2 regions of the Legionella beliardensis genome follow, and region 2 is predicted to be linked to the other one. Evidence: riboswitches for the same ligand, from Rfam matches in the RefSeq annotation. Region 2 holds a riboswitch; the other holds the start of a gene.

Region 1 (15,190 bases), 390 kb from region 2:
TATATTGGACATGGCAATGATTTATCTTGATGTAAGCTTTTAAGCTCAACTCTTTTATTTTCTAACCTTCGTTGCTTTCTGTGCCACTTAATATTAGCTACCATTATTTATCGCTTGCCGTATTTGCTTTAATAAATCTAATCTATATTCTGAAAGATATTGAAAATGAAGCATAATTAGCTTAAAAATTCCCAAAATACTATAAATAGACTCCAAAAAAATCTCTCGTAACCTACCTCATTTCATCTTAAATAATCAATTTTTAATCTTTATGTTTAATAAATAGTCTACTATTTATAGTATTGTGCTTTAAAATGAGTTGTACAGTATGGAAGGTCGTTACGAAGATAGTTCCCCCCTTATTAAAATTGGTGAAGCAGCAAGTCAATTTGCGCGCTCTTTTATTTCTAGAGGCGGTACGCAAATGGAGAATAATGAATTAGATGCAGAGCATTTATTACAGCATTTTCAGGGCGTAGAAGACGTTCGCAATGTTGCTCAGATGATGGCAAATGAGCGATTAAAGCATTTTAATAAAATGTCAAACCGAGATGCTTTAGAAGAAATAGCTCAATTAATATGGTTTGATATCGTTAATGAAATACCTATGAAATATACGGTAGGAAACTGTGATGAGCTTGCCCATCTAGCCTTAAATTATGTTTTAGATAAAACCGATTTAAAAGCAGAGGTTTTCCGGGTTTATGGTGGGAGTCATGAAACGAATGGACATGTCTTTTTAGTGATAGGTCGTAAAATTCCCAGTGATATGAGCGACCCATTAACATGGGGTGATGATGCAGTTATTTGTGATCCTTGGGCCAATAAAGTATACCCTGCTGCAACATACAAAGAGAATTTAAAAAACTACTATTTTGATAAGGTGGCTTATAAAAATGGTTTAGAAGATTTAACCGATGAGCATCATGTAACTCTGAAAGGATACATATTAGATACTGACTTTTTAAGAAAAGCTAAAGATACAGCCTTGAAAGAATTTAAAACTTTTTTTAATAACGAGATTGAGCCTATTTTTAAGTCACTTTCCACTTACCGAGATGGCTTAGCAGCTGAATTAAAAACCCTGAAATCTTTCCAAGGAAACGAGCAAAAAATTATTATCATTTCTAATAAAATTGCTGAATTAAATGAAGTTATTAATGATATAACTTATAAAAAAAATAAAATTAATCAGGAAACTAAAGACTATAAATTAGTACAAGGTAGTATACTTACTGTCATACCTGAAATTGGTAGAAATGCCATAACAAAAATGCATTTCCAACCTGCGGAACTGCAAATATTAATCGGAAAAGCCAGTACACAAGAACAGGTAAGTCGGTTTTTTTCACCGCCCAAAGATACCCAAACGGCGCTAGAAGAAATGACCAATAAAGTTAATCAAGAGATTAAAAAATGGTAATTATCTAGACAAGCTAAGGTACAAACAGCTTATATTATTTTAGTATCCCTTAAATGTGTGTCTGACGCTTAAAGCTAAATTTGGTATAATGTGGTTAGTTTATGTCTCATTTTTATAACTATTAATGGCCCAATTGAGTGATTTATTTACTGTTATCAAACAGCAACTCCGCCTGCATGGATTAACCTACAAAACGCTAGCAAGCAAACTTAAATTATCCGAGGCAAGCGTTAAACGCATATTTAGTCAAGAAGATGTGAATGTTAGCCGCTTGGAAGATATTTGTTTATGCTTTGATATGACACTTGCTGATATTTTTGCTTTTTTAGAAAAAAGTAAAATCAAGATTCGGAGCTTATCCATCAAACAAGAAGAAGAATTGGTTGGGGATCTTACCTTATTATTAGTCGCAATTTGTATTCTTAACCATTGGTCTTTTGAGGATATTTTAGCTTATTATACGATTTCTGAGCATGCATTAATTCGTTATGCAGCACGCCTTGATCAGATGAAAATCATTGAATTGCTTCCTGGTAACCGCTTTAAACGACTCATTGACCCCAACTTTCATTGGATTCCAGACGGACCAATTCAACGCTTTTTTCAAAAAACCATTCAAAGTGATTTTTTTAATTGTAAATTTGAAAAGCCTACCGAGCTGTATTTAGTGCGCAGTGGTATGTTAAGTGAGCAGGATAATCAACTGTTTCAACAAACCTTAATTAAAACAGCAAACGAATTTGCCACCCTTTGTCGCGACACAGTGGATATCCCTATCCATAAGCGCGATGGCACTGCGTTAATCATCGCCATTCGCCCTTGGGTTCCAGAGATTTTTGATAGTTTGAAACGTAATAATTAACCCTATAAACTCACTACCGATTTACTGCATTGTAGTTTAAACTCAATGCCTGCACGTGTTGTTTTACCTGCTCCGCATTGCTATTAACATTTACAGCGCTACCGAAGGTTATGCTCACTGCACGCCGCACCCCTTTAATCTTTTCTGGTGCCCGAGATGTTCGCGAACCCCACATGCCGTGTAGATAAAAAGGAATAATTAGGGCCTTAGCATCTTTAGCTGCTCGCTCAAAACCTGTGCGAAAAACACCTAACTGGCCATCTCGAGTCAACTGCCCTTCGGGAAATAACGCCACCACTTCACCGGCATTTAAAGCTTGATTAATTTTTATTAAGGCTAATCGTGAGTCCCCTGGCGCAATGGGAATGGTTTTAAAAAGCTTAAACAACCATTTAGCATACCATTTATTATAAAATGATTTATCGATAACAAATCGTATGGGCCGTGGGCAGGCTGCTTGTAATAAGGCCCAATCAATAAAGCTTACATGATTACCTAGCAATAAAATCCCGCCTTGAATTGGTAACTCCTGTACTTGATGAATACGAAAGCGATACATGAATGATAATGCCATAGAAAACACATAACGCATGAATAGCTGCGGCCAAGCTATAAGTGTGTAAAGTGCGCCGAGTGAGGCAATAATAAACAAGGCATGGAGTAGGATTAAACTATCTAGTTGATAGAAGTAAGACAATATTCCTAAGCCAAGAAAACCTAGCATAAAGCAATTTTGCAAAAAATTATTAGCTGACTGAATTTTTCCTGCCGCATGCTTAGGTGAATAATACTGAATTAAAGCATTTAATGGGACAATGAGCATGCCGCCAAAAAATCCGTAAATTAAAAAGAGGCTAAGGATAGCCCAATGGCTGGTCAAATGCGGCAAAAGATAAAGACTTAGTGCAATCCCAATCGTACTCATGGGTATCATGCCTAATTCTAGAAGCACGTTAGAGCGTCGTCCTGAATAAAGCGCCCCCAATAGAATACCAATGCCTGCAATGGCTAAAGAACCTTGCGCAAAAAGCACGCTGACCTGGCCAATGTGCTCTTTTAAAAAAGCACCATAGCTTGCTAAAAGTACTTGGTTAATCGCCCAAAAGATAGATAGGCCGATGATACTAATAAAAATGATACGTGGTTGACGGGTATTATTTAAATAAGATTTTAAGTAAGTTCCTTTAAAATAATTAACAATTTCATAAGTTGACTCGCTATCGACAGCTTCTTTTTGAATTAAACAAAAGGTCATACAGGTTTCAATCACGGAAAATAGGATAAGGAGAAAGCCTAACGGCGCGAAGGCTTTTAATAGCAGCACTTTATCGAGGCTTTGTTGTAGGTTTGCTGCCTTAATCAAGTAGGTAAATAAGGCGGTAAATAGCGCAGTCGCACTTAAAATGGCGATGATTGTTAAGGTTTGCACAATAGCATTCACCCGCGATAACTGTTCTTTGCCAAAAAGCTCTTTAATATAGCCATATTTAGCAGGTGAATTCAGAGCACTTTGCACCGCCAACAACAAGGTCATGAAAAAAGCGCCGAAAAAATAGCCCTGAAAATAACACCAAGTAATAACTATGGTCAGCGGAATAGCAAGTGCTGCTGTAACTCTTAATACCGTAACTTTGGGAAATTTATCAGCAATAAACCCTGATGGCGTAAATAACAAGATATAAGGCAACAAAATAAACGCATTAATAATGGATGATAATAAGGTATACACTGAACCTTTAGCAGACTGATAGAGCGTATCTTGTATTAAAATTTTGTGACTTATATCTACAAAGGTATTGAAGAAAACTAACATCAGATAAGGCCAAAAGCCTTTCACTCTAGAAATTTTCATTTTGGTCACCTAGATAAATAATTACGGATTAAATCTTATGGACATCAATGGATTAATTGATTATTTTTTGTATAAGGTGTTGCTGCTTCAGGTAGTTAACTATAGAAACCACGGTTACTGTTGAGAATTGATTAGTTTGTTGCTCTCTTACTGGATGATCAGCAAAGGAAACAGTGGAATTAAACATAGACGCGCCAAGACGCGCAAAAGGGTCTATTTTAATCACAGTAGGCTTATAACCTGTTTTTAATAAGTAATGCTGTACTGCCGCGCGTGAGGGCGAAGGCTTATTCGTTAAGGCACTGGCTAATACTTCTAAAACCCATTGATTAGAATTTTGATAACGCGTTGAGTAAGGGTACGCGATTAGACTATAACGCTTATTATGTAGCTGCTTAACCCTATCTGTTAAAAGTAAGGCATGAAGTTTTCTTTGCGTAGGCAAGTCAGGGATAACCAATTGATAATCCATGCTGACTAAATCATCCATAAAGAAGTTCATTAATCCTTGAGCATAAATGGAGGAAGACGTGGTTCCGCATTCATTTAATAAATGCAACACAGTCCACTTGCCTGGTGCGCCAGGATAATCCTTAATCACAAAGCCTACATGACTGTAACGTAGGCCATATTTTTCCAAATTTGTGCCTACTCGCGCGAGTAAAGCGACTTGGGCGTCACTTTGAGTTAGCTTTTTTTGTACGCTTAATGCCGTATAACTGGATTGATTATATAATTGCGGTGTCATTTTTATCGGTTTACAGGTTGTCCCTGCTTTCAAAGCAGGGCAAATTAAACTTAAGAATACCCATACCACTAGTCGTTGTTTCATTATAAATTTCATAAGAGACTCCGATTATAATTTTTGACTGAAAAGTAGATGTCTACCTAACTCATTAGGTAAAAAGGCAATCAGTTGACCTGCAACATAAATCAGATTACCGCTACTTACACCTATGACTTGCACAGCTTGGCCTGTTGCAAGTAGTGAATTGCCTAAGATATTTCTAGACACGCGCAAAGTGACGGTGGCTGAATTAGCGACTGCTTGTAAGGTGATATCGATAAACTCACCTACGTTATTGATAGACACAATGGTTAATTGGCTGCCTGCAGCAAGAATGTTGCCACTGCCTTGTACAATTTGACTAATGCCATTGGTTGATAAAGCTACACTGGCTGCGGTTGACGGTGCTACTACCTGGGCCGTGGCTAGTGTTGGTATAAAAAAGCAAAGTGCTAAATTCGTTATTTTTTTCATCGGTATCACCTGATTAGTTGTTAACACAGAAACGAATTTACTAAATTTGCTATATATTTAATACCAGTGTTTAAAAATTATATTATTTTCATACTGAAAGGATCATATATTAATACTTTTGGCTAAATACGTGTTAAAACACGCTATTTTTAAAGGCTGTAGGCAAGGCATTGTTGCGTGGATAAATTAAAATGTAGCTCAGGCGCAGGCCCATAGGGCCTAAACCTGGGTTTCACTTCGTTTCACCCAGGCTACAAGGTCGTTTTGATCACTTTTTCTATCCAAGCAACAATGCTTGTAGGCAAAGAGGAAAAGGGTGATAAAATTAATGAATTGCTTGGTTTGCTGAATTTTCCTGTTGATAGGTTGAAAAAAAGGATGAATATTTTTTATTTTGATGAAGACATACAAACCTGTGCTCTTTATCATTGTGATGCGCATGTGGTGAAAATGATTCTTGAGTCAGCGCAAATTCTTTGTACTGTATTATGGATAAATAACATACCAGCGCCCTATCGCCCAACCCATCAATCTCATCCTTGTGTTTTATGGGCAAATCAATCATTAGCTAATTGGAATTGGTTAAAAGACTTATCTGGGGCTTTAAATGAGGAATATAAATACCGCTTTAACCGGGATAAAAATCATAAATCTTATGATGTCGTTTTAGCCTTAGACCCACCCCCTCTACCTGATCTAGGGCTAACAAAAATCACACAAGTTCTTCCGGATGAATATAGGCATGAAAATCCTGTGCTGGCCTATCGGCAGTATTTTAGAGGGCACAAATCTCACTTAGCAAAATGGACAAAACGCGATATACCGGTGTGGTTTATGGAATAAGTGTAACTAGCATTTAGTCTTTTAACTTAGGTAACTCATCAAACCGCTGTAAGGTACTTAGTTTATCTTCCCAAACAGCACGGCTTGCACAAAAGATATGAGCTGTTGGTTCTATCAACTTATCATCATCAAGCGTACCTGCTGGTAGAATGATGTAGTCTTTTTCTTGCCTAGGAAGCGGGCAGCCGCACGTCTTACAAAAAGCGCGCTCTTTTCTTGTTCCTTCTAATTTGAAATGCGAACGATTCTCTTCGCCCTTTTCCCATGATAATTGCGCATCCTTAAAGAAAGCGGTAGCACCATGAATTGTCCCTGTTTCTTTCCGACAGCGACTGCAATGACACAAATACATCGCTTCTGGTTTTTGTCCGGTAATGACATAGCGACAAGCCCCACAGAGGCATTCACCTTTATATTGATGCATTGACAATTATCCTACGAGAGTACATAAGGCTTTTAAAAAAAAGGTAATTATAGTAATTTATTTAAATAAATAATAGCAACGATTGCCCTGCCACCACCTAGTTATTTATTCATACTCTCTGAACGAACACATTAAATTAAGGGCATTTGCAGGAGTGACTAACATGAAGTTAAACCACTTAAAATACCTGGAAGCAGAAAGTATTTACATCATGCGAGAAACGGTGGCTGAAGCAGACAATCCCGTTATGCTTTATTCCATTGGTAAAGACAGTTCAGTGATGTTGCACTTAGCTTTAAAAGCATTTTATCCCGCTAAACCACCCTTTCCCTTGCTGCATGTGGACACGACTTGGAAATTTAGGGAAATGATAGAATTTCGTGACCAGACTATTGCAAAACATGGGCTTGAATTGCTGGTACATGTCAATCAGGAAGGCATAGAGGCTGGCATTAATCCCTTTACCCATGGCTCAGCCATTCATACCGATGTCATGAAAACGGCCGCCTTAAAACAGGCGCTAGAAAAATATCGCTTTGATGCAGCATTTGGGGGTGCGCGCCGTGATGAGGAAAAATCGCGTGCTAAGGAGCGTGTTTTTTCATTTCGCAATAAAGATCATCGTTGGGATCCTAAAAACCAGCGGCCTGAGTTATGGAGTTTGTATAATACGCGCAAGCATCAAGGAGAAAGCCTGCGCATCTTCCCGTTATCAAATTGGACTGAGCTTGATGTCTGGCAATACATCTACCAGGAAAAAATTGATATTGTTCCCCTTTATTACAGCGGCATACGACCTGTTGTTGAACGCAATGGCGCACTCATCATGATGGATGATGAACGACTACCTTTGGCAACAGGTGAGCAACCTCAGTTGCGCCAAGTGCGCTTTCGAACCTTAGGCTGCTACCCGTTAACTGGTGCTATTGAATCAAATGCCGAAACACTACCAGACATACTTGCAGAAATGCTAGCCAGCACCACATCAGAACGACAGGGCCGAATGATTGATCATGATGGCACCGCTTCTATGGAAAAGAAGAAACAAGAGGGCTATTTTTAATGCCAACAAATTCATGGATAACGAATAATTTTACATCTTATCTACAAACGGACAACACGAAAAGCTTGCTGCGCTTTATTACCTGTGGCTCTGTGGATGATGGGAAATCAACCTTAATTGGGCGATTACTTTATGAATCCCACACGATTTATGATGATCAACTGGCGACATTAGCCTCTGATAGCAAAAAATTTGGCACAACAGGCGGTAATTTGGATTTTGCCTTATTAGTTGATGGACTTGCCTCAGAACGCGAACAAGGCATTACCATTGATGTCGCTTATCGTTTTTTTTCCACTGACAAGCGTAAATTCATTGTCGCTGATACACCAGGTCATGAGCAATACACGCGTAATATGGCAACAGGTGCTTCTACAGCAGAGTTGGCTGTGGTCATCATTGATGCCCGTAAAGGCGTGTTAACCCAAACCAAGCGCCACAGTTTTATTGTCTCCATGCTGGGCGTCAAAAACATCATTCTTGCGATTAACAAAATGGATCTCGTTAATTATGACGAAGCCATTTATAAACACATTACCAATGACTATCGTCTATTTGCAGAGAAACTAGGTATTACCACAATTGAAGCGATTCCAGTTTCGGCATTGCATGGTGATAATATCGTAAAATATTCCACCCATATGCCTTGGTATCAAGGCCCAACGCTCATGCAGCATCTGGAAGAAGTAATCATTGAGACCTCACTAGAAAAGCGCCCTTTTCGTATGGCAATCCAATGGGTTAATCGCCCAAATCTAGATTTTCGTGGCTTTACCGGCCGTATTTCTGCCGGTACCGTGTGCCCTGGTGATCGCATTAAGATTTTACCTAGCGGTAAGGAAACAGAAATTGCGCGCATTGTAACTTATGAGGGTGATTTGCCTGAGGCCAGTTGCGGCCAATCAGTTACCTTTACATTGACCGATGAAGTAGACGTGTCTCGCGGTGATGTCTTTACCGCTGCGGCCATGCCTGCTGAGGTAGCAGATCAATTTGAAACAACCCTATTATGGATGGATAAGCAACCCATGGTCACTGGCCGCCAATACTTACTAAAAATTGGCGCAGCCACAGCACTTTGTACACCTAATAAACCTAAATTCCGTATTGATGTAAATACGATGGAGCGGCTAGCGGCCCAAGAATTAACGTTAAATGAGATTGGCTGTTGCGACATCGCCTTAGATAGGCTAATTGCTTTTGAACCTTATGATGTTAACCGGGAACTAGGTGGCTTTATTCTTGTTGACCGAATAACCAACGCAACAGTTGCAGCAGGCTTAATTCATTTTGCACTCCGCCGCTCAACAACTATTTATCGTCAAGATTTGCTAGTCAATAAGTCCATGCGCTCTGATATTAAACAGCAGAAACCTGTGGTACTGTGGTTTACCGGTTTATCTGGCGCTGGTAAATCCACTATAGCTAACTTAGTTGAGCGCGAATTAAATGCCTTGGGCAAACACACTATGTTACTCGATGGTGATAATATCCGCCTAGGCCTTAACCGGGATTTAGGTTTTACCGAAGCTGATCGGGCTGAAAATATTAGGCGCGCGGCTGAGGTGGCTAAACTGATGACGGAAGCAGGATTAATTACCTTAGTGTCATTCATTTCACCTTTCGCAGCGGAACGGGAGATGGCAAGGCGATTAATTGGCGATGACCAATTCTTAGAAATATTTGTCGATGCGCCAATTGACGTCATTGCAGCACGTGATGTTAAAGGGTTATATAAAAAAGCTAAAGCCGGAAAAATTAAGAACTTCACAGGCATTGATAGCCGTTATGAAATACCTTCAGCACCTGATTTAATTATTAATACCGTAAAGCTCACCCCGTTAGAATCGGCAGCCCAAGTATTACAATTGCTCAGAGAATTTAAGAAAATCACCAAGGCTCAAGCAAACCAGGTAGCTAATGAGGAAGTTAGTTAAGCTAACTACGCGATTTAAGGCTTTTTGTGAGCCTTGCTAAAAATTTAAAGGAGATGTTTAGTTGTCTATGCAAATCACAGAAGCACTATTAGAAGAACTCATCAAGATGGTTTGGGAAGCATCAGATGCTGTACTAGCGCTTTATCAAGGCCATTGTGACTATGTGACTAAATTTGATGGCAGTCCTTTAACAGAGGCCGATCTCGCCTCACATGACATCATTACGAGAACACTTCATACATTAACGCCCGATATTCCCATTATTTCTGAAGAAAATGCCGATTTAGAACACCTAGAATGGCAAAATCCGCAGCAATTTTGGCTGATTGATCCACTTGATGGGACGAAAGAATTTATCAATTATAATGGCGAATTCACGATAAACGTGGCTTTAATAGAAGAACATCAACCTGTTTTAGGCATTGTCGCGGCCCCCGCTTTAAACCTATTGTATGCAGGCTTTAAGGGCGGCGAGGCAATCAAAATGGATAGGCATGGTAATAGGCAATCGATTCAAGTCATTCAACCTGCTGAAGAAGGACTCTATGTGGTGGGCAGCCGCTCGCATGGTGATCAAAAAGCCATGGATGCTTATCTTATCAACAAGAAAGTCGCGCAATTTATGGCAGTTGGTTCATCCTTAAAATTTTGTAAAATTGCTGAAGGGAACGCTCATCTCTACCCACGAATTGGGCATACCATGGAATGGGATACTGCCGCAGGTCACACCATTTTAACCGCAGCAGGAGGACAGGTAGAAGCACTTGATGGTAAACCCCTGGTCTATGGCAAAAAAGGATTTAAAAATCCTTTTTTCGTCGCTAAAGCGTTATAGCATTGTTGGGTGGATAGAATAAGTGATCAAAATGACCTTGTAGCCTGGGTGAAACAAAGTGAAACCCGGGTTTCGGCCCTATGGGCCTGCGCCTGAGCTACGTTTTATTTTATCCACGCAACAATGCTAAGCGTTAGCAACTGTTTAACTTTTAAAGTTATCCTAATCTTTACAAAATAAAGTAAACGCTATACGGTGTAAGACAGAAAAGTTAAAACCCAGGGATTTAGGTTAAAATGGATTTGATGTATGTCGTTGCCGGCGCCTTTACCGGATTTATCGTAGGTTTAACCGGCGTTGGGGGTGGTGCGTTAATGACGCCTATCCTACTTCTGCTCTTTCATGTTGCCCCTACCACGGCTGTCGCTACTGATTTATGGTTTGCTACCTTAACTAAAATGGCGGCCTTACTCATTCATCATCACCAACAGCAAGTAGATTGGCATGTGGTTCGTAAGCTTTGGCTTGGTAGTCTGCCTAGCGCCTTAGTCATGATTATTGCCTTATTAACTGGACTCCTAACAACAATTCATTCAACCTATCTGACTTCCATCATCGGTGGCGTCATTTTATTCACCGCCCTTGGCCTACTCATTAAAGGCTGGTTACTGAATTATTTGTCTTACTGTCAATTTTCTCACAACCAACCTTACCGTCACATTCAAGATAAATTAACAATTTTAGCAGGCATCATCCTAGGCGTACTTGTTTCTCTTACTTCCATTGGCGCAGGCGCGCTAGGCAGTGTCATGTTATTGTATCTTTATCCCACCCAAATGACGCCGAATCGACTTGTCGGGACAGACATCGCCCATGCTATTCCCCTAGCGTTGGTTGCAGGCCTTGGTTATCTAATAGGTGGACATGTAGATAGTCACATGCTCCTTTCTTTATTACTTGGCTCACTACCTACTGCCATTTTAGGTAGCATCGCAGCCACGCAATTTAAACCAGGCAAACTAAGATTTTGTCTGGTCGCCATTTTAAGTGTGTCGGGATTGAAGCTGATGTTTTGATTTATTACCCAGCTACGAGTAAGTTACTTTTAAGCAAGCAAACTTTGTTGGAGATAAGCCGTTATTTCTTTTGGTTTGCCGATAAACTGCTGAAGTTCATTGCCTGATAAAATCAAATCATTTAAGCGTTGCTGCTGGCTCACATGAATCGTTTCAAAATTTAAGGATAAATCCTGATAAGCTTGCAGGATGTCATTAATACTTAAATTAAAATCATAAATATTATATAAACCCGCCTGCTCTTGATAATCAGCAGATAAAAAATAAGCAATACTTTGTACTACTCGATCAATATGAATATAAGGTCTAATTTGATTACCGCAACCATGCACTAATAAAGGTTCATGAAAAGCCATGGCCAAATTAAATTTGTTGATTAACGAGCCATAATGCATTGCCAAGCTATAGCCAAAAACATGCCCTAAACGCAAAATAACAACATCCCTATTTGGCTGAACTCGCACGAGCTGCTTCTCACCATTTAATTTTGAGTAAGCGTAAGGTGTGCTTGGCATGGGTTCGTCTGCAACGGTAAAGGGCTTAGAAGAGGTGCCATAAACAGCAGCACTACTTACATGAATTACTTTACTTACTTGACTTGTTGCAAGCAAGGAACAAAGTCCTGCCGTGCCCCAGTGATTAACCTGTTCAAATAAGTGGGTATATTCTTCGTTATAAGGTGCGCGCCTAACTGCTGCTAGGTGGCAAACAAAATCAATATCTTTTAATGCGTGTTTAAGCTTACGCTCATCTAACATATCTGCGCGAATAACGCTAACGTTAGCAGCGGCTAAATCTTTTAAACACTGGTAATTTGCTTGTAAAAAATTGTCATACACGGTGATGTGATTAATTGCTACGTTATTCATTAAGCATTTAGTTAATTCATAACCAATGTACCCTGCTCCTCCAGTAATTAAAACATTCACTTGTTTTCTACTCCCATCAATTCAGTATGCAAACCGCATTCTTCTTTTCGCATGCCAGCCCATCGCCCTTTTCGTGATAGCGTGCTGGCATTGATTAAGGTTGTCGTGCAAGGTATACAGCCGAGGCTTGCATACCCTTTACTTTGTAAGGGATGCTCGGGCAAGCCATAATATTTTGCATAATAGTAAATCTCTTTTGCAGTCCATTTTAATAACGGGTGATAACGAAGAATGCCATGTTTGCCTTGCATGTCTTCATGAAATTTTTCACGCGTTTTACTTTGTGATTCTCTAACACCATTTATCCAAATATCATGTTGTTGGATAATTGGTTCTAAGGGCAAAATTTTATTAACAAAGCAACAGTGATCAGGATCAGTCATAAATAAAAATTGCTGCTGTTTATCTAGTTGTCTTAATTTTGAAGTTGCTGATTGAAGCGTAACAATTTTTAGATGCAATTGGTTGCTTAATTTTTCTTTAAATAAATACGTTTCTGGAAACAAAAAACCCGTATCAATAAAATAAATGGGGACAGTAAAATCAAGCTCAGAAAGAATATGTAGCAGAGGCAAGCTTTGAGTTTGAAACGAGGATGTTGCAAATAGTTTCTTTCCTGCAGCGTGATACTGAGCAAGTTTTTCTTTAATGATTAAAACTCGTCCCGATAATTCTTCCATTAACTGCTCTGTAATAGTCGTAGCTTCCATAAATACCAGTGAGCGAGCGCTGTAATTAACAAGTTAAGTTAAAATACTACTATACATGAAAGTCCTATTCATAGTCTTGATATATCGATTTTTAACAGCCAGATCAAAATTAAATTGACAGACTAGTGAAGCTAATTTAGGATGCCAAACTTAAATCACCGGGGGTGCTTTGATTAGTCAAAGCTGAGAATTACCCTTAGAACCTGCACTGGATAATGCCTGCGGAGGGAGAGTGAGTATTGCTTGTATTAGGCATTCTTGCCTAAGCAGTCATTGCTCTTTTCTTCCTAAATAAAGGAGAAACGCAATGACTAATAAAGCCACACTTGACCTCTGCTTGGTCACGCAACTCAATGACCAGCCTCTTGATCAATACCTGCAATTCCTTGAATTAGCCATCAAAGGCGGTGTCACTCTGGTACAATACAGAGACAAGAATAAATCACTATCCGACATCCGTAACACCGCACTCGCATTAAAATCCTTATTAGCTAAATTAAAAATTCCCTTCATCATTAATGATTATGTTGAACTTGCGGCAGACATTGATGCCGATGGCGTACACATTGGCCAATCTGATCTTTCACCCTGGCAAGCGCATCGTCTACTAGGACCCGATAAAATCATCGGTTATTCCATTGAATCGTTTAACGAGCTTAACCAGGCAAACCAATTAGATTGTATCGATTATATTGCTGCCAGTGCTGTCTTTCCCAGTCAAACCAAAACCGATTGTAAAACCATTTGGCAATTAGCCGGCTTAAAAGAAATAGCGCAACGCTCTAAACATCCAGTGGTAGCCATCGGTGGCATTAATGCCAGTAATGTCCATGATGTAATAAAGCATGGCGCCAATGGCGTTGCGGTCATCAGCGCAATTCATGATTGTCCCGACCCATTCTTGGCTACTAGAGAATTAATAAAAAATATTCAACAAGGAAAATCTTATGCAATATGAAACTGTCTATCGCATAGTACAGCAAATTAAAGAGCAAAGACCCCTCATGCTCAATATAACCAATCAGGTCACGATGGGCTTTGTCGCGAATGGTCTATTGAGCTTAGGCGCTTCACCAATCATGACGCAAGGACTTGCTGAAATTCGCGATTTAATTCACTTATCAGATGGGATTATTATTAATATTGGCACATTAACAGATGAATTTCTTGCACTATGTGAGCAAGCCTGTTTAGTTGCTAATGAGCTAGGCAAACCTATTATTTTTGACCCTGTCGGGGCTGGGGCAAGTCAATACCGCACTCAAGCTTGCTTACATTTACTTAAACAGTATCAGTTTGCAACCATTCGCGGCAATGCCAGCGAAATATCGGCGTTATGCCGGTCAACTTATACAACAAAAGGTGTTGATGCCAGTATCACGACTGCAGAAGCCTTAGATACAGCCACCTGTTTTTCAACCGAGTATAAAGTGGTTCTCGTGATCAGTGGCCAAACGGATGCAGTCATTCAAGGAACACAAATTAACTTATTCGCTAGAGGCTCTGAGCTTATGCCTGCCATTACGGGTTCTGGGTGTTTATTAACTGCCATTATTGGCGCATTTCAAGCGTGCTCTTCGGATGCTTATCTCGCTGCTTGTGCGGCTGTTGTGTTTTATGGGATTTGTGGCGAACGTGCAGCTTATCTCGCAGAGGGTCCTGGCTCCTTTAAAGTTCATTTTTTAGATACCTTAGCAAAATTGCCACAACGAGGTGATTATGACCACGAATAATTTAGCTTGTGTTTTAAGTATTGCTGGTACTGATCCATCCGGGGGTGCTGGCATCCACGCTGACATCAAAGCGATTTCTGCAACGGGCAGTTATGCTGCAGCGGTCATTACGGCGTTAGTCGCACAAAATACAGAAGGTGTGCAAGCGATTGAAACCATTTCTGCGGGATTTGTGCAAAAGCAATTGCAATCTGTTTTGGATGACTTAAATGTTCAGACTATTAAAATAGGCATGTTGCATGATGAACCTATCATTGATGTAGTCTGTCAAACATTAAGCCAATTTAAATCCATACCTATTG
Region 2 (15,763 bases):
TTCACACGATTGATTTGGGTCTGTTAAGCAAGCAAGAGACTAAAGAATATTTATTGAAAAAATTACCTGTCTCTACCAAAGGGTTAAATAAACAGTTAACCGATAAAATTTTAAATGAATTTTATGATTTAACCAGTGGTTGTATTGCTCAAATTAATACACATTTGGCTTCTTTCTTTAATTTAAATAAGACAAATTACTCATTTTTAACTAAGCGTTTACCGGTTATTACAAGTTTATTTTTACTGCTTTTAGCTATGACTTATTTAGGCCAGGCAAAGATTAAATCTAATTCCCCAGCAGCAAGTTATGCTGACTTGACTAAGGGAAATGGTACTATAAAAAGTAATCTAATCAGACATAATGATATAAAATTAGATAGTAAGCTGCTTGCTATCCCTATTAATCATGAACAAGAAAGTTTGCCACTCCAGGAAGAAAGGACAAAAACTGTAACTGCAACGGCGCTTGACCAGCACCATCAAGAGTTCGTAACTGTTAATGAAAGCACAATAGCCAGTGCTATTTTCCCAGAAGAAATCGCTGAAACGGTATTAGAATCATCTTTATTGGCAATAGATGAGGTTTTTAAGCAATCTAATTTGGCAAAAACCACAGCCGAGCAGCAATTAGAAAATTTTTATACTATCCAACTATTAGCAGGAGCTGATAAAGAAGGTTTAAATCACTTTCTAAGGAAGCAGCCCATTCAAGGGACAACAATAAATCACCTAAAACGACGAGGTAAAGATTGGTTTGTTCTGACTTTGGGTGAATATAGTCAATCTAATCAAGCCAAAATTGCCTTACAACAGTTACCGCCTGAGCTTAGGAAACTAAAACCATGGGTTAGAGCGTTACCTAGAAAGTAGGAGATAAAAATGGGTACCGTGGTTAAGATCAAAGCGCGGTACGTTGGGCTAAACGCAGTGCAGCCCAACAAGATTCAGAATAACCTACCAGAGCTGCTTTGGTTTAATAACAATCTATTAAGGCTTAAATGAAGCCTGGTTGCAGGTTAATTCATCGGTTACTTCGTTACCATAATTTGCCATTAATTTTTCTAGCTCCTTTTTATTACACTCTGCTGTTAATTTTTCTAACTCCTCTTTTTTTTCTTGAAAATTATCTTTAAAGGTTAGATGTGCATTATCTAAAATAAGGGTTTGCTTAGGAAGCACGCCAGAAAATATAGTGACTTTATGTGTCGTATGATTAAAAATAATACTTTTAGTTTGTAAAGTGTCGTCCAGCGCAAGTTGATTGTAATTATCGTGATAACTGGCAGTAATTTTTATATTTTGTGAGGATAGATAAGCTGCTATAGCATCAAACAAACGTTGCTCCCCACCAATTAGGATTGCTTCATAAGTATCCACTGGTAGCGGGCTATCTTTTAAATAACCCATTATCTCTTTAAAATCATCATTAAGCAGATTTCTTGGGCCGGAAGGTAAAATATATTCTATGCTATTAAAATGTCCAAAAAAATAGGTGGTATTCGATTTCGAGTAGATAATAAAAATACAGCAACTACATACGTCTCGTGTTTCTGAGCTAACGCCATTTAAAATTTTATACGCTGGAAAACTAATCACTTCTATTTCTTGAAAATTTTTTCTTTCCGATTCGTATTTTTCGAGAGCGTTATTTCGTAAGCTTCGAATGCTGATGGTTGAGCTTAAGTCAGTTTTCTTAAACATCTTATGACTACTTTATAATATATGTGTCCTAGTTTAAGCCACAAAGCTTAAGATTATATTAAATATATTTAATTAGGAATCAGCTGTATTCTATCTCGGCGATGGTTTCTTAAAGCTTTAAGCCAGCTGAAATAGCCATAGCTAGCCATGATTGTGTAGATAAGCATTAACAAAACATGAAAGGGAATGTGCTTTTGTAAGTATAAATACGCATAAAGCGCATCAGTAATAAACCAAATTAGCCAAGTTGTTATAATTTTATGACACATAAGCCATTGGCCTGCCAAACTTAGAGCCGTTGTTAGCGCATCAAGCGCTGCTACGTTCGAGTTAGTGAACGCCGTTAAAATGAAAAAGATAATCATAAAAAGCGCTAAAATTGCTATACCTAGCGTAAACCATTGCTTCTCTTTTAAGACAAGAATAGGTTTATTAGTGCTGGTAATGGGGCGCTGCCATTGGAGCCAACCATAGCAAGTCGTGATAAAGTAAAATGATTCTAAGAGCATGTCAGAATAAATGCCCTTTTGCCAGTAAAGCCAACCATTTAAGCTTGTAGCCACCAGACTGATTAGCCAACCGCGGCTATTTAAACGAATAAAATAATAAGTAGCTAAAAATGAGGTCAATGCACCAACAATATCTAAGAACATCACTAAATCCCTACGCCGGCATGACCCGAACAGGTTCAATGGGTATAATCTCAGCCCACAGTTGGGCACCCCGCAAAATGAAATAGTTCTCTTTCGAAACTTCAAGATCATAGCAATTACTTTGTAAATAGATACTTTTAGGCACAGTATTTGATTGCTACGATATAATTTAAGCGCTTAATTTAACAAAAGAGCAATGGTATATGCAACCCGTTGCTGTGCCATTAAAAGGTATAAAATTTGCTAGAATTACTGAGCTTTAATAAAATAAATTAATGCATTTGAGCGCCATATGAAAATTTTACTATTTCTGATAGGCTTATATTAAGCAGAAGTCCTAAGGGAGATTAGAATGTATAAAAGGGTAATGTTTGCTACGGATTTTGATGAAGTAGGTATTAAGGCCGCACAAAAAGCTAAAAAAATTGCTGATGAGAATGGGGCTGATTTATTACTTGTTCATGTAGTAGAACCTATTCCAGCTTATGCTTATCCAGGGTTTGCTGGTTTTGCGGAAGTAGAGATTTCTATTCGTGAGCAAGCAGAAAAAGAATTGGCATCGCTTGCGCAGATGTTAGGTATTGATGCAGCACATTGTATGATTGAATATGGCTCTACCAAAAATGAAATTCTGCGGGTTGCCAAAGAAAAAAATATTGATCTCATTGTAACAGGTAGCCATGGAAAGCATGGGCTTTCTTTATTACTAGGCTCAACAGCAAATGCAATTTTGCATGGCGCAGAGTGCGATGTGTTAATTGTAAGGCCTGTTCTTGATAAGAAATAAGCTTAGCATCACCCACTAAGCTTTATACGTCATTGCAAGCTCCTTCGGCTTTCTTCTACGCAACAATGCCTACTTGCAAAGACGAGCAAATGGCTGCATTAAGACAAAACAAATGTCGCCTGGGTGCAGGTCCGCAGGACCTAAACCCGGGTTTCACTTCGTTTCACCCAGGCTAAAAGGTCGTTTTAATCACTTATTCTATCCACGCAACAAGGCCAAAACTTAGTGAGCGATGCTATATTATCCCGCATAAGCGGGAGTTTAAAATCTTAATATAAAGTTAAAACTAATCCATTAATAATGCATCAACCTTGGCGGCGCAGATAAAATCATTCATGGTGAGGCCTTTTAAGGCATGGGTCATAAAACTAACATGGCAATAATTATACCCAACTTCTAAATCAGGGTGATGGTTTTCTAAATTAGCAATCCAAGCTAGCGCATTAACAAAGGCCATCGTTTCATAAAAATTATGAAATTTAAACGAGCGTTTAATGACCTTGCTATCAGCCGAAACTTGCCAATTATTGTTAAGTTGGGGCATTAAATGCTTAACTTGTTGGTCATTTAAGGCCTCCCCAATGCCTTCACAAGATTGACAATGTTTTTGACGTAATTCGCTACTCATAAAAATATCCTCATGTTGCAAGACAAGCTGCTAGATTATTAAGAAATCGAGTATTATGTTCCGGCATACCAATACTAACGCGTAGGTGATTAGGAAGGGCATAAGCATTAAGTGGGCGCACTATAATACCTTTTTCGAGCAATTGCTGGTAGAGTGTTAAACCATCTTTACCGCAATCAAAGGTAATAAAATTACACGCAGAAGGTAATGAGCTAAGGTTTAGGGCATTTAAACCCTGCTGCATTTGTTTTAATCCCGCTGCATTTAAGTCAATTGTGTCTGCAAGAAATTGTTCATCTTCTAGCGCTGCATAACCACCTGCTAAAGCGGCTTGGTTGACTGAAAAAGGCAGTTGTACCTTATGTAATAAATTAATAATATCTGGATGGGCGATGGCATACCCTAATCTTAAGCCTGCAAGACCATACGCTTTGGAGAAGGTTCGGGTGACCACTAAATTAGAAAACTGCTCAAGTAAGCTCAGTGAGGTTCGCTCGTGCGGCTCATAAGCGTATTCATAATAAGCCTCATCAATGACTACTAAGGTTGAATCCGGTACATTTTTTAGTAAGTAATGAATTTTCTCTAGTGGAATAAGCAGGCCAGTAGGATTATTTGGATTAGCTAAAAAGATGATGGCGGTATTTTCATTAGCCATTTTTACCATAGCCTCTATGTCAACTTCCCAATTAGGCAATAAAGGACTTGAACGTACAGGTATACTTAAGATTTGTGCCTGAATACTATAAGTAATAAAAGCCTGATCGTGCGTTAACATATGCTTATTGGTGTGTAGGCCAAAAATAGTAAGTAGTAAGGAAAATAATAGGTCTGAGCCATTACTTAATGCTAAATTGCTTTCAGAAACACCTAATTTTGCACTTAATTTTTTCTTAATAGGGTGATTTGCGGCGTCAGGATAGGTAGCGATTTTTAAGTGATTTAATTTATTAATAGCAGCATTTACTTTAAAACTACAGCCTAATGGGTTCTCATTACTGGCAAGTTTAATAATGTCTGTTATTCCCTGTTCGTGACTGAGTTCCTCGACTGACTTTCCCGGCACATAAGGGTTGAGATTTCTAATACCGATATGGGGCAGCTGTTGATAATCACAAGGCAACGTTCTCTCCTTAATAGTGCGGTTATCCCAAAAATCTTAGTAAGTTAGTCATATTACTTAAGAAATACCACAAAGTGAATGCTCTGTTTAAAATTAAACATTGCCTCTACCGGATGAAAAGATTATCCTAAGCCGGCAATTCAAACCTCAAAAATGGATTATTTTATGCAGCGCGGATTTTCTTTAATCGAAGTGCTTATTTCTTTATTTATAATGAGCACCACTGTTTTATCTCTCTTAAATCAACAACTACACAGCTACTTAGTAAGCCACCAATTAGTTATTCATGGGGATTCGTTAAATAAAGTAATTAACTTAAAAGAGCAGTGTATGGCAGAGGCGCTGTTGCACTGACGTCTTAAATGGCACTTATGCAACGAGGCGTGAGCTTAATTGAACTACTCATTAGCCTTACTTTATCGTGTTTATTGCTAGGGATGTTGATGCAATTTTATTTAAACAGTAAGCAGCATTATTTGAGCACGCAAAAAAAATTTGCACAAAATAGTGATGTGCAGTTAGTCAGTCAACTACTACGTGACAGCATTAGGAGTGCAGGCTTTACCCCTTGCCTTAGTATTAATTACTTAACTATGCAAGATAGGCGTAATGAACAATCAGCGCTTATAGCTATCGAGACAAAAGGTAGTGGCAGTAATCACTTAATTGTGAGGCGCATGAGCGATGACTTTTTTTTAATCACTAAACAACTTGATGCAAAGCATTTATTAATTGCCAATAAAACATTAACACCTGGCGAAGTTGTGGCAATTACTGACTGCTTTCATGGTGAAATTCAGGAAATAGAAGCAGTTAAGGTTATTTCGTCCGGTTTATTAATCACTTTAAAAAAACCACTTCTTTTTGACTATGCCTCGCCTGGTTACATAGGCGCATGGCTAGAGGAGCAATTTTTTATGCAAGCTCGGAAGCAGAGTATTAACAAGCTTTTTTACAAGGTAAGTCATGCAGAGCAATTGACAACGGCTATTAGCTCTTTTGCTGTAAAAATATTAAAAAATAAAGATTATCAAGAAGTTGTTATTAAGTTAGGTCTAGAAGACCGGGTGATTAGCTTAAATACCAGAGTGCGTATGCCTTGAAGCAGCAGGGAATCATATTATTAACGACCGTCATTTTCTTAAGTATTATTATGTTGCTAGTAGTGGCGCAAGCTCAACTCGTTGCTTTACATACCAAAGCACTTAATTACCACACAAAGCGTGCTTATGTCTTGCAATCTTTAGAAAAACTAGCCTATCGCTTGATGAGTGAGCAACTGACAAAGCAGCAAACGTGTTGCTTAGCTAAGGAACTTAATCCAAACGAAGTAATTAATCTATTAAAAAAACAGCAAGAAGGCTGCTTTATAAGCGATGATAAATTAACTTATATTTATCTAAAAGAATATTTAGGCCAATTTAATTGCTTGCACTCTACAGTAAATGGGCACATCTATAGTACCAAGCATTGGCGACTGACTATTGCAGCACTTACCTCTCCACACCCCTTTGTCCTACAACTACGTTTTGCGACTCTAGCCCCCTTCAGTCCTGAAATCTGTAAATCGACCTTAATGATTTCCCCGGGTATTTTAAGCTGGCGTTATTTAACCTAATTGCTGTATAATGGACGAATTTTTATTAAAATGCACTTATTATGTTCAAATTAATTAGAAATAGTTTCCTTTATTTAATCGTTTTTTCGTTTTACATGGTGCAGGCCACTGCCAATTCAGATGTCGTATCGTTGTTTCCTATAGAACATTATGATCAAAAAATAACTTCTTGGATTAAACCGACTGACCCTAATTATAATAAACCGCTGTTAAGCAAAGAAATCCAAGAGCAGCGTTTAAAGGAATTCTTTGAGCATTATTTTGGTACGATGTCGCCCTGGAGTGCAAGCTTTGTTAATCGTCTATTAGAGCAATCTGCGCCTTATAACCTCAAAGCGCTAGAAGAAAGTTTATTAAATGAATTTAATAATGAAGGTAAAAGTGATCATGCTATTGGTTATGGTGAGAACTTTAGGCCTTATTCTAAACAATGGATAAGAAAAATTGCGCAAAATATTGATTTAAATCAATTGGATAATTTAACTTATCAAAGTACTAACAGAGCTATTGCCATAGATAATTTATATGCACGAGCCCTACCAACTCATGATGTTTATTTTTATCATTATAAAATCCCGGGGCAGGGCTATCCTTTTGATAACTTACAAGAGTCAGCACTTTGGGCAGGAACACCTGTGTATATTTTGGCCCAGACTAACGATAAGGCTTGGTCTTTAGTATTGACACCTGACTACATCGCTTGGGTTGATAGTAAAGGTATTGCGCGTACTAATAATAATTTTGTGCAACAGTGGAAAAAGGCAGCGCAAGCGAATATGGCTGCCATTATTCGCCCGCAAACCAGTCTATTAAATCAGCAAGGGCAGTTATTATTAACAGCTTATGTTGGTGCGGTTTTTCCTGCGAGCAGGCAACAGAATACCATTCATTTATTAGTTCCTACTGCTAATAGCCAACACCAGGCATTAATAAATAACGTAGATGTCTCAACGCAGCAAGCCGTATTAATGCCTTTTGCTGCAACGCCCCACCATTTTGCACGTGTTATGCGCCATTTAATTGGCCGTCCTTATGGCTGGGGTGGCGCTTATTTTTATAATGATTGCTCTGCCGAATTAAAAAGCTTATTTACCCCATTTGGCATTTGGCTGCCCAGGCATTCTTCCCAACAAGTGCACGTAGGCCAACAAGTCGACATATCATCAGCAAGCGCAAAACAGCGCGTTGATTTTTTATTAGAACACGGCAAGCCGTTTGTAACTATAATCTATATTGGCGGCCATGTTGTGTTGTACCTTGGAAAATTTTTAAATCCCAACAACCCATCTGCACCAATGGCTATGACTTATCAAAACCTATGGGGTTTAACGCCACGCGCAAGCGACAAACGTGAGGTCGTCGGCGGTTCGGTGTTCTTTCCAATGCTATTGGAGTACCCTGAAGACTCAAGCCTAATCTCGCAAGCTGATAAGTCTTATTTTCAAATTGCTTATTTAGATGAAACGCCTAATTTATTGCATGAATTCAATAGTATTGATATAAAATCATTAATGTCCCCAGTAAATAACTAAAATCATGAGCGGGATTATTTTAAGGCTTATATACTTTTAAATTATGAGTAAATTCATGAGGAATTACGAGTTTTATGGGCCTATAATTAACGTGAGCTTGATATAAATGCTATACGAGCCTTTATATCGCAAAGCGAACATTATCTCGTAAATTAAGAGCATTTGTACGGGATCCAGATTAAACAGGTCAGTTCGCTTGTAAGGGTTAAAAGTCGAACTTACCTTAGTCAGGGATAAACTATGAATCGTGAACAATTGGCTGAATTTCAATATTGGCCGCATTTGATCACGCTGGTTATTGTTGCCTTATCTTTTTTAGGCTACCGTTATTTTGCTTATTACGACACGCGATCAGACGATTCTTACGTATCCGCCAATGTGATTAATATGGCCTCATTAGTCTCAGGTCCTGTTAGTACGCTCTATGTCCAAGAAAACCAAAACGTAAAAAAAGGCGATAAGCTGATTGAAATTGATCCTAGGCCCTATTTATATGCCTTAAATAAGGCAAAAGCTGATCTAAATTTAGCAAAGATTCGTTATGCAAATGAGAAATTAGCTATCCAAGTCGCTGAAGAAAAATTAAAACAAAACCAAGCTTTTTTAAGTTTAAGTCAAGATCACTTAAACCGCTATCGTAAGTTAGTCAAGCAAGGTGATTTGGCAGAAATACAATTAATTGATGTGATAGCCAGGATACGCGAGCAGGAAGCCGATGTATTAGCTGCAACGCATAATCTTAAAATAGCTCGGCAAAATTTTGATGACAATGAAATCAAAAAGGCACAAGCCGTTTATGATAAGGCCCTTTATTTATATGAACACACGACGGTTGTGGCGCCAACCGATGGGCTAATTACCAATTTTAATCTGCGTGTTGGTCAATACATTAAAACCGGCGAATGGTTATTTGCGCTTATTGATACCAAACAATGGTGGGTAGAAACACGCTATCGGGAAACAGCAATTCGTCTAATTAAACCAGGCGATAAGGCAAAAATCTGGTTGGATATGTATCCAGGAAAAACATTTTATGGCCATGTTAAAAGCATTGGCTGGGGTATTAATCGGGTACAGTCTAAGGGCGCGCCTTCGTCGTTAGTTTATATGGAGGCTACCGAAGATTGGATTCGGATTGCGCAGCGCTTTCCAGTGCGTATTTATATTGATAATGTTAGTCCTGATTATCCATTGCGTATTGGTGCTAGTGCAACCACGGTAACCTATCGTGATTAACATGCCTATCATGCCTGTTCTAAAAAGTTTCTTACCTAAAACCTTAGAAAATCGTGCGGCGTTACGTACAGCAGTTGGGGTTGTATTGGCCATTGTCATTTCTTTTGCTCTGCATATTGAGAAACCCTACTGGGCTGGCATGACAGTTGCGCTTATTGCGAATATTTATACAGGAAATATCATTGATAAAGCGATTATGCGTTTGCTTGGTACCTTTATTGGTGTCTGGTTTGGTTTTTATCTTACTCATTTTGTCGTTAATAGTTTGTTACTTTATATCGTCGTTAATTTTTTTATTATTGCAGCGGCAGTCTATTATTATAATTTTAATAAGTATGCCTATGCTTATTTGTTAGGAGGGATCGGGGCTTTCTTTGTGGTTGGACAATTAGCAATGAATCCGCAGGAAGCATTCCTGGTGGCAGTATGGCGTCCCGTTGAAATTGGCATAGGTGTGGTTGTTTCTGCCATGGTGGCCTTATTTATTTTTCCTAATGATATTGGCAAAAATATTGGCAAAGAGATAACAGATTTATTTAGTTCTATGGATGTATTACTAAAAAAATTAAATATTGCCTTTTCTAATCCTAAGCCCGATTTAAATTTAATTTTAAAACAAGACAATATAAAGATTAGAAAAAAAATACGCAAAGCATCAGAGCTAATAAGCTCTACCCACAGAGAAGTCAGTGTTGATAAGGCGAAAATAGACAAGTTTCGTCTTCTTGTTGCCGCATTTATTAATTTAAGTCAATCAATCAGTTATTTTAGATCAATAATTGAACTGGATGAAAAAACAAAAAACCCTATATTCGTTGATTTAGCTGATGAATTATTTGCAAACGCTCGGCAAGATCTTTCTACCATACTAGAAGCTTTCTTAAGAGAAGAAACCAAAATAACCTTAAGTTTGCCAAATTTAATGGCTGATTTAACTAAATTGCCACCTTTAACGACCAAGGACGAGCTAGCGCTTATCCATTTTTTTCGCCAGCTTAATACAGTTTTACTTGATTTACAAAAAGCTCTGTTAGGTGAAAAAAAGCTAAATAAGTCTGAAAAAATAATTAACGCCGAGCAGCAATTACGTAATGATCCAGATGTACTGATTCATAGTGTAAAAGTTGGTTTAACTGCGCTACTGGCTTTAGCTTTTTGGATAATTAGTGATTGGCCGGGTGGCTTAACTGGGATTATTAGTAGCATTATTATTTCGGTGAAAAAGAATTTATTTGAGATGAAAAATGCTAGCATTTTGCGTTTTTTAGGCGCTTTAATTGGGGGAGGGCTGACGCTTCTTATTATAGCTTGGTTAAATTTAAATTTTTACCTTCTTATCCTTATACTCTTTTTTGCTGCGTGGGGATTTAGCTATGTTGCTTTTAAGTCAACGGCTTATTCTTATCTAGGTTTGCAGGCGAATGTCGCGGTCATTATAACATTGGCGCAAGCAGGCGGCCCGCCAATTGATATCGCAGCTCCCATGGAACGTTTAGCGGGTGTGATCATTGGTATTGTTGCGAGTTTTATTATTGGTAATTTAGTTTGGCGTACGGATTTGTTAGTTATGCTACAAAGGCAGCTTACTAAATTAAAATATTATCTCTTTCGTAATAGTGTCACCTTATTAACTGCGCGCAGTCGTGGTGTTTTATATGATTTAGATAGTTCATTTTGGTTAGGTCGTGGTCTTTTAGATACCTTAGATCATGAATCCCTAAGCATGGCTAAACAGGCAAAACTTACTGAAGCGAGTGATAGATATAAGTCATTAATCTTATTATATTTTTCATTAAAAAATATTCTCATTGCTATTGATCAAGATGAGGCAGAGCAAACAGCTTTGCAATTTGCAATTAACTTAAAAGCCATGGAGCAGCAGGTAGCGGCCTTATTTGCAAGCGCAACACCCTCTAATCTCGATGAGACACATTTAGAGTTAGAAACATTACTCAAGGCAGTCTTAAGTGCAGGCGAGTATTTTTCTACTGCCCAGGAAAATTTAGCAGCTTATCTATATGCTTTAATTCGACTCGTTGAGCTCAGAAAAGATTTAATCTCATAATCCGTGTTAGTTTAAGCCAATTAAAGCTATGTCTATAGCTTTAATTCCATTCTGCTAGGCCTTGAGCTCTTTGTAACCAATTTGAGCTAGGATACGGAAAAGCAGCATCAATAACATGTAATGTATAGGCATGCCTAGATTGATTTGATAAATTGGCATTACTTCTATGGGGTAGCCGGCCATGCAATAAAATGACACTGCCTTGTTTTACTTCTAACGGTGTACAATCTTCTTCTTGCCAGATTAAGCGATGATAATTTTCAAAATAAATCGTGTTATCCTTACGAATCATGCGCATACTAAGTGGTGTGGTACATGGGCTTGGAATAACTTGTAAGCAGCCATTATTAATGGTCGCATCTTCAAGTGCAAACCAAAACCCTAAAATTTCACTATTTTCAGCGTGTAAAAAACTACTGTCCTGATGTAAATTAACTTCAGCGCCAATATTGGGCTGTTTAAAAATATACATGGATTGCAGCAGGCTAGGTTTTTGAAAACCTAATTGATGGCAAATATTTTTTAACCGCAAATCGTAAGAATATTTGCGGAAAACAGGATCAAGTTCATGCAGCGCATGGCCTATTTTATTTAATGATTTTTCTAAAGGCTGTTTCATGTTGCCTGCCTCATCAAATGAATCAGGCTCAAAAAAGAAATGGATTTTATCACCTGAGTCTAAAAAATACTCCGTACGAACATGTTCATTGGTTTGCGTTGAAAAAATAGTGAAGGGGATTTCATGTTGCTGATTGACTAAGAGCCAGTGAATACGTTCTATAAGCTCTTCGCAGGTTGTAGGAGGAAAAAAGTTATCAATAACTAGGTAACCATTATCTTGAAAATATTCAATTTGAGGAGCTGTTAAATCCATTGTAAGGCCTCATGAATGACAAAGTACCCTATCATAATGAGCTAATTTACTTTTAGCAACAGCAGCTTAAACGATTTAAATTGTCCTTTTTTTAATCTGAATTTCGTACAAATAATACGCATTTATGGGCTCGCTTAACTAGCTTATGCTACAATGCTGCTTAATTAGTTTGTTGTTAGCCTAATGATGCGTAAAGTAGATGTAATTATTGTTGGCGCTGGGGCTGCCGGAATGATGTGTGGCATTGAGGCAGGCGCTCGCGGTCGAGACGTTTTAATTCTTGATAAAAGCAATAAGCCTGGTAAGAAAATCCTCATGTCTGGCGGTGGACGTTGTAATTTTACTAATCTTTATGCAAGTCCTGAGCAATTTATTTCGCATAATCCCCATTTTTGTAAGTCAGCACTTAGTCGCTATACCCAGTGGGATTTTATTGAATTAGTCAAACGTCATAAGATTGCTTTTTATGAAAAAACAGCGGGCCAATTGTTTTGTGAAGAGAAGTCACAATTAATCGTTGACATGTTATTAGCAGAATGTCGAAAAAATCAGGTAACGATTAAGTTAAATCAAAATATCACGGCAATAACCAAAAAAGATAATCAATTTATTGTCAAATGCCAAGATAATACCTATCAATGTCAATCACTAGTAATTGCCAGTGGGGGTTTATCTATTCCAACGTTAGGTGCCAGTCCGTTTGGTTATCAAGTGGCTACCCAATTTGGTTTGCATGTTTACCCAACCCGGGCAGGACTTGTGCCTTTTACTTTGCATGAACAGGATAAAGCGTATTTAGCGGAACTTACCGGCATTGCGATTGAGGCATTAGTGCAATGTAATAGCACGTCTTTTCAAGAAAATGTGCTCTTTACTCATCGGGGTTTAAGTGGGCCCGCTGTCTTACAAATTTCTTCGTATTGGCTGCCAGGACAAGCCATTCATGTTAAATTTTTACCGCAAATTGATTTATACGAGACCCTCTTACAAGCGCAACACCATTCACCCGATAGTTTTTTAAGGACGGTTTTAGCTAAGTATGCTGCTAAGCGGGTGGTGGATGTATTTTATGACGCTTCTTTGTTAGAAAAACCGCTCAAACAATTTAACCATAAGCAACTAAAGGCCCTCGCCCAAACCCTACAAGATTGGTCAATAAAGCCTAATGCCACTGAAGGGTATCGAACTGCCGAAGTCACCTTAGGCGGTGTTAATTGCAATGAGATTTCCTCCCAAACGTTAGAAGCGAAAAAAGTACCTGGCCTTTATTTTATTGGCGAAGTATTAGATGTGACAGGCTGGTTAGGCGGTTATAATTTTCAATGGGCTTGGTCATCAGGCTGGGCTGCAGGGCAAGTGGTGTAGAGTTATACGAGCTTATCCATAAATTGCTACGCTTTATCTATCGCCTTCTCCGTGCAGTAGGGCATTGTTGCATAGAAAACCAAGTATGTAACCTGGGCGAAACAAAGTGAAACCCGGGTTCCGGCCCTTTGGGCCTGCGCCTGAGCTACATTTATTAGATGGCGAGCGGTAGGGTATGTGTACGTGATGCTCGTATTTATCATTGCTATCTCCATGCAGGCGGAACTCCATGCCAACGCTAGGCATGGGCTTTCGTTTACACAGGAATGACAGAATTTATCAAGTAAAACAAATAAATTTGTCCTAAAAATGATCAATTTAATAATCTATTAATAATCAAATTGTATAATTGGAGGAAATCTTAATGCATTTTGTATACAAGGTGCTTTTTTAAGCTGTGAGGATTTGAGATGGCTGGTTTATATGATGAGTTTATTCAGGAAGAGGTTGTTTTAGAAGAGGGCAAGATTGTTTTCGATAACGAAAAAGATAGGAAACAATTTGATAAATATCTTGAAGAATTAGGTAGATATAAAAATTTTGGACAACTAGAAGCTGATTCAGATAACTTACTTGGTTGGCAAAACTGGCAGCACCATTTTCGTAATTTATATAAGTTAATAGTTAATGATGCTTTTGTGGCATTGGGAAGGCCAGTCCCTGCAGGCATGGAAGTATATTTTGCTGGATCATTGGCAAGAGCTCAAGCTACCCCTTTTAGTGATTTAGATGCCTTTGTTCTTCTTGAAGACGAAGCTGATATTGATGATGTGAAACACGTATTTCAAGGAATAAATAATTTATGTCAGCGTATTTTTTATGAAAAAAATCAATGCTATCCCGATCCTATTGGCATGAATCCAGGAGTTCTTACCGGTACACCTGATACGTTATTTGATTTATTGGATGGAGGAGAAGTAGCGGATGTGCCGGTAACTACTCGTTCAATCATGTCTTCACTTCCTATATTTGGAAACTTTGAGCTAGGAAATATATTAAAAGACAAAATTAGACAAAGCGACTTAGCAACACATTTTACTCCTATAAATCTTTATAAGAAAGCCATTAAAGATTATAAAGCTCCCGAAAATGGCTTAGCCACTATCAACATTAAATCTCACATACTTAGACCTATCGATTTTATCTTTATGGGCTTGCGTGAGGAGTTTGATTTATATAGCGAAGATGGCTCACATCTTTCTGTGCCCGGAACTATAAGACTACTGAGAGCAAAATTAAATAATAACGAGATAGATCTATCCAACGAAGATGAAGATGCGATTAATTTTATAGTGAAGACATACTATCAAGCTATAGAAAAACGCTGTCAGTTACATGGAGAGCATAAAGCAGAGCATGATACTATGCCTCGTGACGAGGCAGAAGAAATGCTTGCAAGGGTAGAGGCTTTAAGGCAAATGGCTGTAAGGCGAAGAACAAATTTATTAACACAGCAGGCTTCAGCTAATGAGCCTAAATTAGTTGATTTAGGACCTGTTGAAACAGAGAGCTTTTGGGTTAAGCACCAAAATAAATTAAAAGCAGCTGCCACCGCGGTTCTCATACTAGCTGGCGGATTCTTAGGTACCTTTTTAATTCCTATTCCAGGTGTTGGCAGTGTGATTGGCGGCGTTGTCGGTGGTGCAATTGGTACGGGCACAGGCTTAGGCCTTAGTTTAACCGGCTTGGGTTTTCTTGAATTATTTAAGAAAAATCCAGTCAAAGGGACGGCCTTATCGACTATCGGTAGCGCAGGCTTAGGCGCAGGTATTGGTGCCATTCTAGGCACTGTGGCTTTCCCAGGTATAGGAACAGCCATAGGAGCAGCAATTGGTGCTGGAGTTGGATTATCTGCAGGCTTAGCGGTGAGTGGCTTAGCGAACTTTGTGCTTAAAAATCCTAAAACAGCAACAGCGCTTACCACAGCAGGCAGTGCAGGTTTAGGTGCTGGCGTAGGTGCTCTGTTAGGTACGCTGGTTTTTCCAGGCGTAGGTACATTAATAGGATTAGCGATTGGTGCCGGTGTTGGTGCGTCTGCTAGTTTGTTTGCTACCGGTATTTATAATGCTGTGACTAAATATCCTATCTCAGGTGTGGCAATGACTGCGCTGGGTAGCTTCGGTATAGGCGCGTTTTTGGGTACCTTAGTTTTACCAGGCATAGGAACTGCGATTGGCGC

The links. Region 2 has a riboswitch for thiamine pyrophosphate ahead of pnuC (nicotinamide riboside transporter PnuC). Riboswitches for the same ligand answer to the same signal wherever they lie in the genome.
Region 1: it holds a riboswitch for thiamine pyrophosphate, as region 2 does, so the genes downstream of both, thiE (thiamine phosphate synthase) here and pnuC (nicotinamide riboside transporter PnuC) in region 2, are expected to answer to the same signal.

Annotation. Positions count from the first base shown of each region.
Region 1 is NZ_UGNV01000001.1:490,648-505,837, reverse strand. Features, by position in the region: gene DYE47_RS02275 (hypothetical protein) at 329-1,423, shown strand; gene DYE47_RS02270 (helix-turn-helix domain-containing protein) at 1,548-2,285, shown strand; gene DYE47_RS02265 (MFS transporter) at 2,299-4,137, opposite strand; gene DYE47_RS02260 (DUF2145 domain-containing protein) at 4,190-4,981, opposite strand; gene DYE47_RS02255 (hypothetical protein) at 4,994-5,398, opposite strand; gene DYE47_RS02250 (hypothetical protein) at 5,663-6,241, shown strand; gene DYE47_RS02245 (GFA family protein) at 6,255-6,665, opposite strand; gene cysD (sulfate adenylyltransferase subunit CysD) at 6,820-7,728, shown strand; gene cysN (sulfate adenylyltransferase subunit CysN) at 7,728-9,665, shown strand; gene cysQ (3'(2'),5'-bisphosphate nucleotidase CysQ) at 9,733-10,500, shown strand; gene DYE47_RS02225 (sulfite exporter TauE/SafE family protein) at 10,737-11,516, shown strand; gene DYE47_RS02220 (NAD-dependent epimerase/dehydratase family protein) at 11,546-12,445, opposite strand; gene DYE47_RS02215 (phosphoadenylyl-sulfate reductase) at 12,442-13,155, opposite strand; TPP riboswitch at 13,306-13,403, shown strand; gene thiE (thiamine phosphate synthase) at 13,463-14,113, shown strand; gene thiM (hydroxyethylthiazole kinase) at 14,103-14,888, shown strand; gene thiD (bifunctional hydroxymethylpyrimidine kinase/phosphomethylpyrimidine kinase) at 14,875-15,190, shown strand, end outside.
Region 2 is NZ_UGNV01000001.1:877,844-893,606, forward strand. Features, by position in the region: gene DYE47_RS03940 (ATP-binding protein) at 1-872, shown strand, start outside; gene DYE47_RS03945 (hypothetical protein) at 990-1,703, opposite strand; gene pnuC (nicotinamide riboside transporter PnuC) at 1,772-2,356, opposite strand; TPP riboswitch at 2,347-2,439, opposite strand; gene DYE47_RS03955 (universal stress protein) at 2,709-3,143, shown strand; gene DYE47_RS03960 (4a-hydroxytetrahydrobiopterin dehydratase) at 3,430-3,771, opposite strand; gene hisC (histidinol-phosphate transaminase) at 3,782-4,894, opposite strand; gene DYE47_RS03970 (type IV pilus modification PilV family protein) at 5,060-5,248, shown strand; gene DYE47_RS03975 (PilW family protein) at 5,266-5,997, shown strand; gene DYE47_RS03980 (hypothetical protein) at 6,048-6,512, shown strand; gene DYE47_RS03985 (C40 family peptidase) at 6,554-8,044, shown strand; gene DYE47_RS03990 (HlyD family secretion protein) at 8,285-9,280, shown strand; gene DYE47_RS03995 (FUSC family protein) at 9,282-11,345, shown strand; gene DYE47_RS04000 (phytanoyl-CoA dioxygenase family protein) at 11,386-12,219, opposite strand; gene DYE47_RS04005 (BaiN/RdsA family NAD(P)/FAD-dependent oxidoreductase) at 12,406-13,584, shown strand; gene DYE47_RS04015 (hypothetical protein) at 13,995-15,763, shown strand, end outside.